2 regions of the Pseudarthrobacter sp. 01T43 genome follow, and region 2 is predicted to be linked to the other one. Evidence: predicted binding sites of a transcription regulator. Region 2 holds the regulator's gene; the other holds the start of a gene.
The links. The regulator HrcA, encoded in region 2, represses chaperone genes, less so after heat shock. The targets are predictions, from matches to a motif close to TTNGCACTCGNNNNNNNCGAGTGCNAA.

Region 1: a site for HrcA is predicted at 1,712-1,738, ahead of AC1DIM_RS06115 (FmdB family zinc ribbon protein). Genes of this name have one in related genera too.

The regions. Positions count from the first base shown of each region.
Region 1 covers NZ_JBFTPV010000004.1:82,186-86,392, reverse strand. Annotated here, with positions in the region: gene AC1DIM_RS06130 (GNAT family N-acetyltransferase) at 1-25, opposite strand, end outside; gene galU (UTP--glucose-1-phosphate uridylyltransferase GalU) at 31-936, opposite strand; gene AC1DIM_RS06120 (5-formyltetrahydrofolate cyclo-ligase) at 1,045-1,665, shown strand; gene AC1DIM_RS06115 (FmdB family zinc ribbon protein) at 1,801-2,067, shown strand; gene cpaB (Flp pilus assembly protein CpaB) at 2,241-2,987, shown strand; gene AC1DIM_RS06105 (AAA family ATPase) at 3,004-4,207, opposite strand, start outside.
Region 2 covers NZ_JBFTPV010000002.1:284,860-289,066, forward strand. Annotated here, with positions in the region: gene AC1DIM_RS02930 (DUF4870 domain-containing protein) at 1-185, opposite strand, end outside; gene AC1DIM_RS02935 (DUF3097 domain-containing protein) at 332-1,180, opposite strand; gene hrcA (heat-inducible transcriptional repressor HrcA) at 1,353-2,366, shown strand; gene dnaJ (molecular chaperone DnaJ) at 2,442-3,569, shown strand; gene AC1DIM_RS02950 (16S rRNA (uracil(1498)-N(3))-methyltransferase) at 3,572-4,207, shown strand, end outside.

The sequences.
Region 1 (4,207 bases), on a different contig from region 2:
TGGGCCAGATGGGTCCGGGACGCACGGCAGCTATTTAGCGAGGCCGGCAGTGAAGCCCGGCAGCCACTCCCGAAGGCCGGGGCCGAGGTCCTCGCTGTCAATGGCAAGCTGGACGCAGGCCTTGAGGTAGCTGAGCTTGTCACCGGTATCGTAACGGCGGCCGCGGAAGACCACCCCGTAAACGCCGTAGCCCTCGCCCTCGCCGGCGGCCAGTTCCTGCAGGGCGTCCGTCAGCTGGATTTCCCCGCCGCGGCCCGGGCCCGTGCGCTCCAGCACCTCGAAAACTTCAGGGTGGAGGACGTAGCGGCCAATGACGGCCAGGTTTGAGGGCGCCTCGTCCACGTCGGGCTTTTCGACGAGCTTGTTGATCCTGACGTAGCCTTCACCATCGATGGCCTGGACGTCGGCGCACCCGTAGGCACTGATCTGGGAGGGCTCCACCTCAATGAGGGCCACCACGGATCCGCCGGTCTTGGCCTGTACGTCGATCATGGTGCTGAGGAGCTCATCCCGGGCATCGATCAGGTCGTCACCGAGGAGGACAGCGAACGGTTCGTTGCCGACGTGCTGCTTTGCGCGAAGCACCGCATGGCCCAGGCCGTTGGGGTCACCTTGGCGGACGTAGTGGATGTCACCAAGGTTGCTGGCTGCCTGAATTGACTCGAGCTTGGCCATGTCGCCTTTGGCTTCCAGAGTGTCCTCCAGCGAAGGAACCCTGTCAAAGTGGTCCTCGAGGGCGCGCTTGTTGCGTCCCGTGATCATCAGGATGTCGTTGAGACCAACGTGGACCGCCTCTTCAACCACGTACTGGATGGCAGGCTTGTCCACCACCGGAAGCATTTCCTTGGGCATTGCCTTAGTGGCCGGCAGGAACCTGGTGCCGAGGCCGGCTGCAGGGATAACGGCTTTGCGTACAGTCTGCTGAGAGGTAGTCACTGGACTAATCTAACGGAGGGGCTGATCATTCAGTAATTCCTGGGCGCCCCTATCCTGCATACCGCAGGGCAGCACATCTGCAAGACGTCACGTGGAAGAGGGAACGGTATGTCCGAGCGCGACAGGGCGGCCAAGGAAGGCATCCGGGCCCGCCACCGGGAGCAACGCGCGGCCACGGAACCTGGCCGGCGCGACGCAGCCGGTGCCGGGCTTGCCGTCCACGGGGCAACGTGGGCTGACCAACTGGCCGGCGCAACGCCGTCGACCTTTTGCGCCTATCTGGGCGTGGTTCCTGAGCCGCCCACACTGCCGCTGATCAGCGAACTTCACCGCCGCGGCCACACAGTCCTGCTCCCCGTTTGCGAGCCGGATCGCCAACTGAGCTGGACCCGCTGGACGCCCGGGGCGGAGTTTATCCGCAGCCGGTTTGCTCCCGTGCTGGAACCCGCCGGACCGCGCCATGACCTCTCCATCATGGCCTCCGTGTCCGGGCTCCTGATCCCCGCCACGGCCCTTGATCTCAGCGGGAACCGGATAGGCCAGGGGGGCGGCTACTACGACGTCCTCCTGGGCTCACTGGCCAGCCAAGGGCTGGACATTCCGCTCGCGGCCGTCGTGTTCGATGGCGAAGTGCTGCCAGCCGGAAGCATTCCCGCCGAAGCGTTTGACCGGAAGGTCCCTGTCGCCCTGACCCCGTCCGGGCTGGTTCGGCTGTCGACTCCCGCATGACCGGGGCTCCGGCAGTCTCAAGAGCTGCTTGTTTGAGGTGATAGAATTGGCACTCAGGCCCTGAGACTGCTAATGAACGACCCGCTCGTTCCAGGCAATGCAGGACCTCTCGTTTGCCCAAGAGGAGGATCACCAGTGCCCACTTATGCCTACGCCTGCAAGGATTGCGGCCACGCCTTCGACGTTTTCCAGTCGTTTACCGACAGCACCCTGACGTCATGCCCGGAGTGCCAGGGAGCCTTGCGCAAGAAGTTCAACAGCGTTGGTGTCGTCTTCAAGGGCTCCGGTTTTTACCGGACCGACTCCCGCGATGCCAAAGGCAGCACGGTTTCTGCCGCACCCGCGGCGGCTCCCGCCCCGGCAGCTGCACCGGCCCCGGCCGCCGCAGCTGCAGCCAGCTGACGCTACTAGCTGCCTTCAGTAAAGGACCCGTCCGTAGCAACGGACTAATCCGCTTGCGCTGAACACGGTGTTGCGGCACTGTTTGAGGCCGCGTCCGACGCCGGCAGCACAGTTGTCCACATAGGCACCTCAGCTGCTGTGCGGCGAGGTCTCCTGAACATAGCGTGGGTGCCATGCCAGCCACGCTCTTCCGCCCCAGACGCGGAGCCGCCCCACCCGCGAGTGCCGTCCGCCGCCGTCTGGCGGCCCGAGACACTCGCCGCCCCGGCCGCCGCAGACTTGTCCTATGGCTGAGCCGGAACCGTCGCCTCGCCATCGCCCTCCTGCTGTGCATTGCCGCCGGGATCACCGTCCATCAGCTCACTCCCGCACCCGCGGACACTGCCACGACGCTGGCCGCCGCACGGGACCTGCCCGCCGGAACAGCATTGGCAGCCACTGACCTGGCGCCCGTGAAGATTCCCCCGCAGCTGGTAAGCCCCGGGTTTATATCCAACCCAAGCGAGGCCACGGGCAAACAACTGGCAGCACCACTCCGGAAAGGACAGCTGTTGACGGATTCCCAACTGCTGGGTCCCGGCCTCCTGACCGGAACGCCTCCCGGTTCCGCGGCTGTGCCGCTGCGGATGGCGGATCCATCCTCCATCCAGCTGGTGTCCCCCGGGCAGTTGGTTAACGTCGTACTGACCGGCGCCAACGGCTACGACCAAAACTCCCCGTCCGAAGTGCTCGCTTCCTCCGTGCCGGTCCTCTGGACTTCGGGGCAGGGTGGGAAGACGGGCCAGTGGCTCGGCACCGGCGAGACGGACGGGCTGATCGTGGTGGCAGCGGCCCCTGAACAAGCCGCCCGCCTGGCTGGAGCATCCACGCAGGGCAAACTGTTCTTTGTCCTGGTGGGTCCTCAGAGCGCTGCAGGGTGACGCGCCGTGACGGCTATCAGCCCCAGTGCGGCGGCTTGTTCTCCTTCAGCCAGGCATCGTGATCGTCGTCGGTGCCGTCGCCCCAGTTCCGGGGATCGTCCTCAGCGGCCTTGTTCGGCAGAATTCCTGCGGTACCGGTCTGCGGGGTTTCCGGTGCGGGCGCCTGGTCATGGCCTGTGGTGTCCGGCTGGTCGTCGCCTTCGGTACCGGCGTGGCCGGGGTTCTGTGGGTTCACAACAACCTCCCTCTCCAGGCGTCGGGCCTGGTCTTCATTCCTGTCGTTTCCAGCCGTTCCGAGGCGATGCGGGTCCAAATCCTCATCAAAGAATCCTCCCGAGGCGGTGCCGCGTCCAGGTGGCACAACATTCTCAAGGCCCAGGTAGCCTGCGATCCGGTCGGCGCAGGTGGACGGGTCCGTAAAGACCTCTATGGTCCACAGCGGCATGTACCGCCAGCCCATCCGTTCCAGCAGTTGCGGGCGGAGGCGGCTCCGCTCGCGGACGCTCATGGTGCGGTACTGTTCCGTGCCGTCGGATTCGATCGCCACCGGCCAGGGGATATCTGCGTCGTCCTGCCCCATGGTACTCAGCGGGTCAGCTGCAGCCACTACGTCGATCACACCGTCGTACTGGTGCCAGACGCGGGCACCCCGGGCGCGCAGCCGGTCGCCGAGGTCAGCCACCAGGGGATCAGCGCCGAGTGCCTGTTCGCTGGCGGCGGCCCGGGACGCCGGAGTGCCGAGGTCCGTCTTTCCTGCGATTTCCCGGTTCAGGAGCTCGTAGAGTTCCACGGCGCCGTACGAAAGCCGGGTGTGGTCGAGGTCTTCGGGCTGGAAGCATGTCAGGACGTGGATCGACCGCCGGGCACGCGTCATGGCCAGCGCGAATTTTTCGCGGCCGCCCTCAGCGGACAGCGGACCGAAGTTGTGCAGCGCCCGCCCGTGGGGGGTGCGGCCGAAGCCCGGTGAGAAGATGATGTGGTCCCGGACCAGGCCCTGCGCCCGCTCAAGGTCAACCACCCGGAAGGACTCATCACCGCCGCCGAAGAACCCGGCAAGCGTGGGATGGTTGGGCAGTTGCAGCCGGATGGACTCGCCGATCCGTGCCGCGTGCCGGAGGCTGGCAGTCACCACCGCCAGGGACGTGCGGGAACGCAGCCTTGCGTGTTCGAAGACCAACTGCACCACACGGTTGACCTCGGCCACCACGGACTCCACGCCC
Region 2 (4,207 bases):
GGTCCGCGTTCACGGAAGATCAGGTAAATCAGCAGGGACGGTACACAGCCGAGGATCCCGCCAAAGTGTGCGAGCGTGGCCCATTGCCGGTCTTCGCTGGCCGTAAGGGGCAACGCATTTGCGGGAACGCCCTGGTACTCGGAACGGCCTTGGTCGTCCCGGTGCTCGCGTGCGTTTTGTGCCACGGTTTCATCCTTCGAAAGTGCAATGGTGCTGGTTTGGAGAATGCCGGTCGGGTGCGACAACAGCCTCTTCAGTACCAAGAATACTGGGTCACGCGGCAAATGCCGCGGTCGGGACAGCCCTTGGGCCGTTCACGGGCCCCGCGGAGTCATGGCGCCGTCAGGAAGTCAATGACTTCCTCCACCCGGCCGAGCAGTGACGCTTCCAGGTCCGCGTAGCTGCGGACCGCACCCAACAGCTTCTGCCAGCCCAGCCCGATGTCTTCCTTCGTGGAGTGCGGCCAGCCGAAGGCGGCCAGGATGCCGGTTTTCCYGTCCTGCCCACGGGGCACCACAGGCCATCGTTCGATGCCGAGCACGGCGGGGCGGATTGCCTGCCACACATCAACGTAGGGGTGTCCGACAATCAGCACATTCCCGGCGGCGCCCGGGGAGGCCATCACACCGGCCGCGATGCGCCACTCTTTGGAGTCCGGCACCAGGTGATCCACCAGGATCCCCAGCCGCCGGCTGGGCCCGGGACCGAAGGCGGCCACCGCCCCTGCGAGGTCATCGATGCCATGCAAAGGCTCGACGACGATGCCTTCCACCCGGAGATCGTCACCCCAGACCTTTTCCACGAGTTCGGCGTCGTGCTTTCCCTCCACCCAGATCCTGCTCGCCTTGGCCACCTGGGCACGCTGGCCCGCCACGCGGACAGAGCCGGACGCCGTCCGGCCGGCGGGCGCGGCCGCGCTCTGCCTGGGCGCCGGGGGCATGAGCCTGATGGGCTGGCCTTCCAAAAGGAACCCGAATCCAAGCTTGAACGAACGCGACTTGCCCCGCCGGTCTTCGAGGGCAACCACATGCATGCCGCCGGACTTCTCCACCCGGGTCACTGCTCCTACCCAGCCGGACTGTGCGTCTTCGAGGACCATGCCGCGTTCCACTGCAACCTCGGGGAGTTCGCTCCGGACGGGCGCGGTGATCTCCTGCGGACCCCAGTTCTGGTACTGCATGGATTGATTCCGCCTTGTGCTAGATCGTGCCCCGGAATGTTCGCCCGGAGCGGTACCAATGCTAACAACGGGGTGAGTCATATTAGACTGTTAGCACTTAGGCATGTCGAGTGCTAACGAGCCGTGACCATTGCCGTGAACAATGAGGCGCAACCGTGGATGGAGGTGGAGTGTGAGCGAGCCGCGCAAACTTGAAGTGCTGCGGGCCATTGTGGAGGACTACGTGCACTCCCGCGAGCCCGTGGGTTCCAAAGCCTTGGTTGAACGCCACCACCTCGGCGTTTCCAGCGCAACCATCCGCAATGACATGGCTGCCCTGGAAGACGAGGGCCTGATCACCGCTCCGCATACCAGCGCGGGCAGGATCCCCACTGACAAGGGCTACCGGCTGTTTGTGGATCAGATTTCGGCGGTCAAGCCGCTCTCTCCGGCGGAGAAGAAGGCCATCCAGTCGCTCCTTGAGGGCGCGGACGACTTGGATGATGCCCTGGACAGGACCGTCAGGCTCCTGTCCCAACTGACCAACCAGGTGGCCGTGGTGCAGTACCCGCATTTGAGCCGGGCCACCATCCGCCACATCGAGTTTGTCCTGCTGGCGCCACGCCAGGTCCTTCTGGTGCTCATCGCCACCACCGGCAAGGTGGAACAGCGCGTGATAGACGTCGGCCAGGACCTCGGTGAGGACACTATCGCCGCTTTGCGGACGCATTTCCTCGGCTCGCTGGCGGGCACGCCGCTCAGCCGGTTGGCCCAGTCACTGCCGGGAGTGGTTTCCTCCGTCGCGCCAGGACAGCGGGCAGCTGCCCAGGCGTTGGCTCAAGGGCTCGAAACGCTCGCCCATAGCAGCCGTGAGGACCGCATGGTGATGGCCGGCACTGCGAACCTGGCCAGGTCCAACGTGGATTTCCCGCTCAGCATCGGTCCTGTGCTGGAGGCCCTCGAGGAACAGGTGGTCCTCCTCCGCCTCCTCAGTGACATGGCGCAGGACCCGCGGGGTGTGACAGTGAGTATCGGCCGGGAAAACCCCTACGACGGACTGGCCGAAGCCTCGGTGGTCGCCACGGCCTACGGACCTGACAGCACGGCCAAGGTTGGCGTCCTGGGTCCCACCCGGATGGACTATCCCACCACCATGGCCGCCGTCAGGGCAGTAGCCCGCTATCTTTCAAGAATTCTGGGTCCGTAACAACAACGGTCCAGGCACCAAGAGCAGTGCCGGCAGCCTCGCTGCCGGAAGTACAACAGGGAAGAGATACGAACTTTGAGCAGCCACTACGACGTCCTCGGAGTCTCGCCGGAAGCCACCGGAGAAGAGATCAAGAAGGCCTACCGCAAGCTGGCCCGCACCCTTCACCCGGACGTTAATCCCGGGGACGATGCGTCGGACCGCTTCAAGGCCGTTACCCATGCCTACGAGGTACTTTCGGACCCCCAGAAGCGCCGCGTCTATGACACCACAGGCAATGAGAACGGCACCGACAATGGCTTCGGCGGTGGCAGTTATGCCGGCCAGGGCTTCGCGTTCCAGGACATCTTCGATACGTTCTTTGGGGCCGGCGGATCCTCGGGTCCGGCGTCCCGGGTCCGCCGCGGCCAGGACGCCCTCATCAGCGTCCGGATCGAACTGCGCGACGCCGTGTTCGGCGTCAACCGCAAGCTTGAGGTGGATACCGCCGTCACCTGTCCCACCTGCAACGGCTCGTGCTGCCGCGAAGGCAGCCACCCCGAGCGCTGCGATATCTGCGGCGGCAGCGGCCAGGTCCAGCGGGCCGTACGTTCCATCCTTGGCCAGGTCATGACGGCGGCTCCCTGCGGCAGCTGCGAAGGCTTCGGCTCTGTCATCAAGGATCCATGCAACGAATGCAACGGCCAGGGCCGCATTCGCAGCCGCCGGTCACTCACCATCAAGGTGCCCGCCGGCGTCGCAACCGGTACCCGGATCCAGCTGTCCGGGCAAGGCGAAGCCGGCCCTGCCGGCGGACCTTCCGGTGACCTTTACGTCGAGATCCGGGTCAACAACGATCCCACCTACGTCCGGGACGGCGATGACCTGCACGCGACGCTCCACATTCCTATGACTGCAGCTGCCCTGGGCACCGAAATGTCGCTGGAAACCTTCGATGGACTTCAGGAAATCGACGTCAAAGCCGGGACCCAGGCCGGCGAGGTCATCACCCTCCGCGGCCTGGGCGTCACCCACCTCCGGGGCTATGGCCGCGGTGACCTGCTGGTCCACCTGCAGGTGGAGACGCCGGCGAAACTCGATCCCGCTCAGGAGGACCTCCTGCGGCAATTGGCAAAGTTGCGCGGCGAACAGTTCACCGAGGGCAAGCTGACGGCCAGCGGTGGGGTCTTCGCCAAGCTGCGGGACCGGCTCGGTAACCTGTAGCTGTGAGCAACCCCGTCTTCTTCAGCGGAGCCGGGTCACTGGACCAGTTGGTTCCCGGTGCCCGTTATACCCTTCAGGGCCCCGAAGCGCGCCATGCGGTAACAGTCAAGCGATTGACGCCCGGGGAGTCCGTGGACATTGCCGACGGCGCCGGTAAACGGCTGACGGGAACGGTTGTTGCGGCATCACCCGCCGAACTCACCGTTGAATGCGCCGAACTGGCTGTGGAACAACAGCCTGACATCCGGCTGGTCCTGGTCCAGGCCCTGGCCAAGGGCGACCGTGATGAGCTCGCCGTGGAAACCGCCACGGAATTGGGGATCGACGCCGTGGTGCCCTGGCAGTCGGAACGTTCGATCGTGCGCTGGAAGGGTGAGCGCGCCGTGAAAGCCCATGCCAAATGGCAGTCCGTGGTCACGGCAGCAGCCAAGCAGGCACGGCGCGCCTGGATTCCCGAGGTGCGCGCCGCCGTCGAAACCCCCGGCCTGGTTGCCGCCGTGGCAGCCGCGGACCTTGCCGTAATCCTCCACGAAGACGCTGTGCGGCCGCTACGGTCCGTGCTGGAGGCATGGCAGGCCGCCGCGCCGGCGGCCTTGGGTCACCGGGAAGTCCTGCTCATCGTCGGTCCGGAGGGTGGG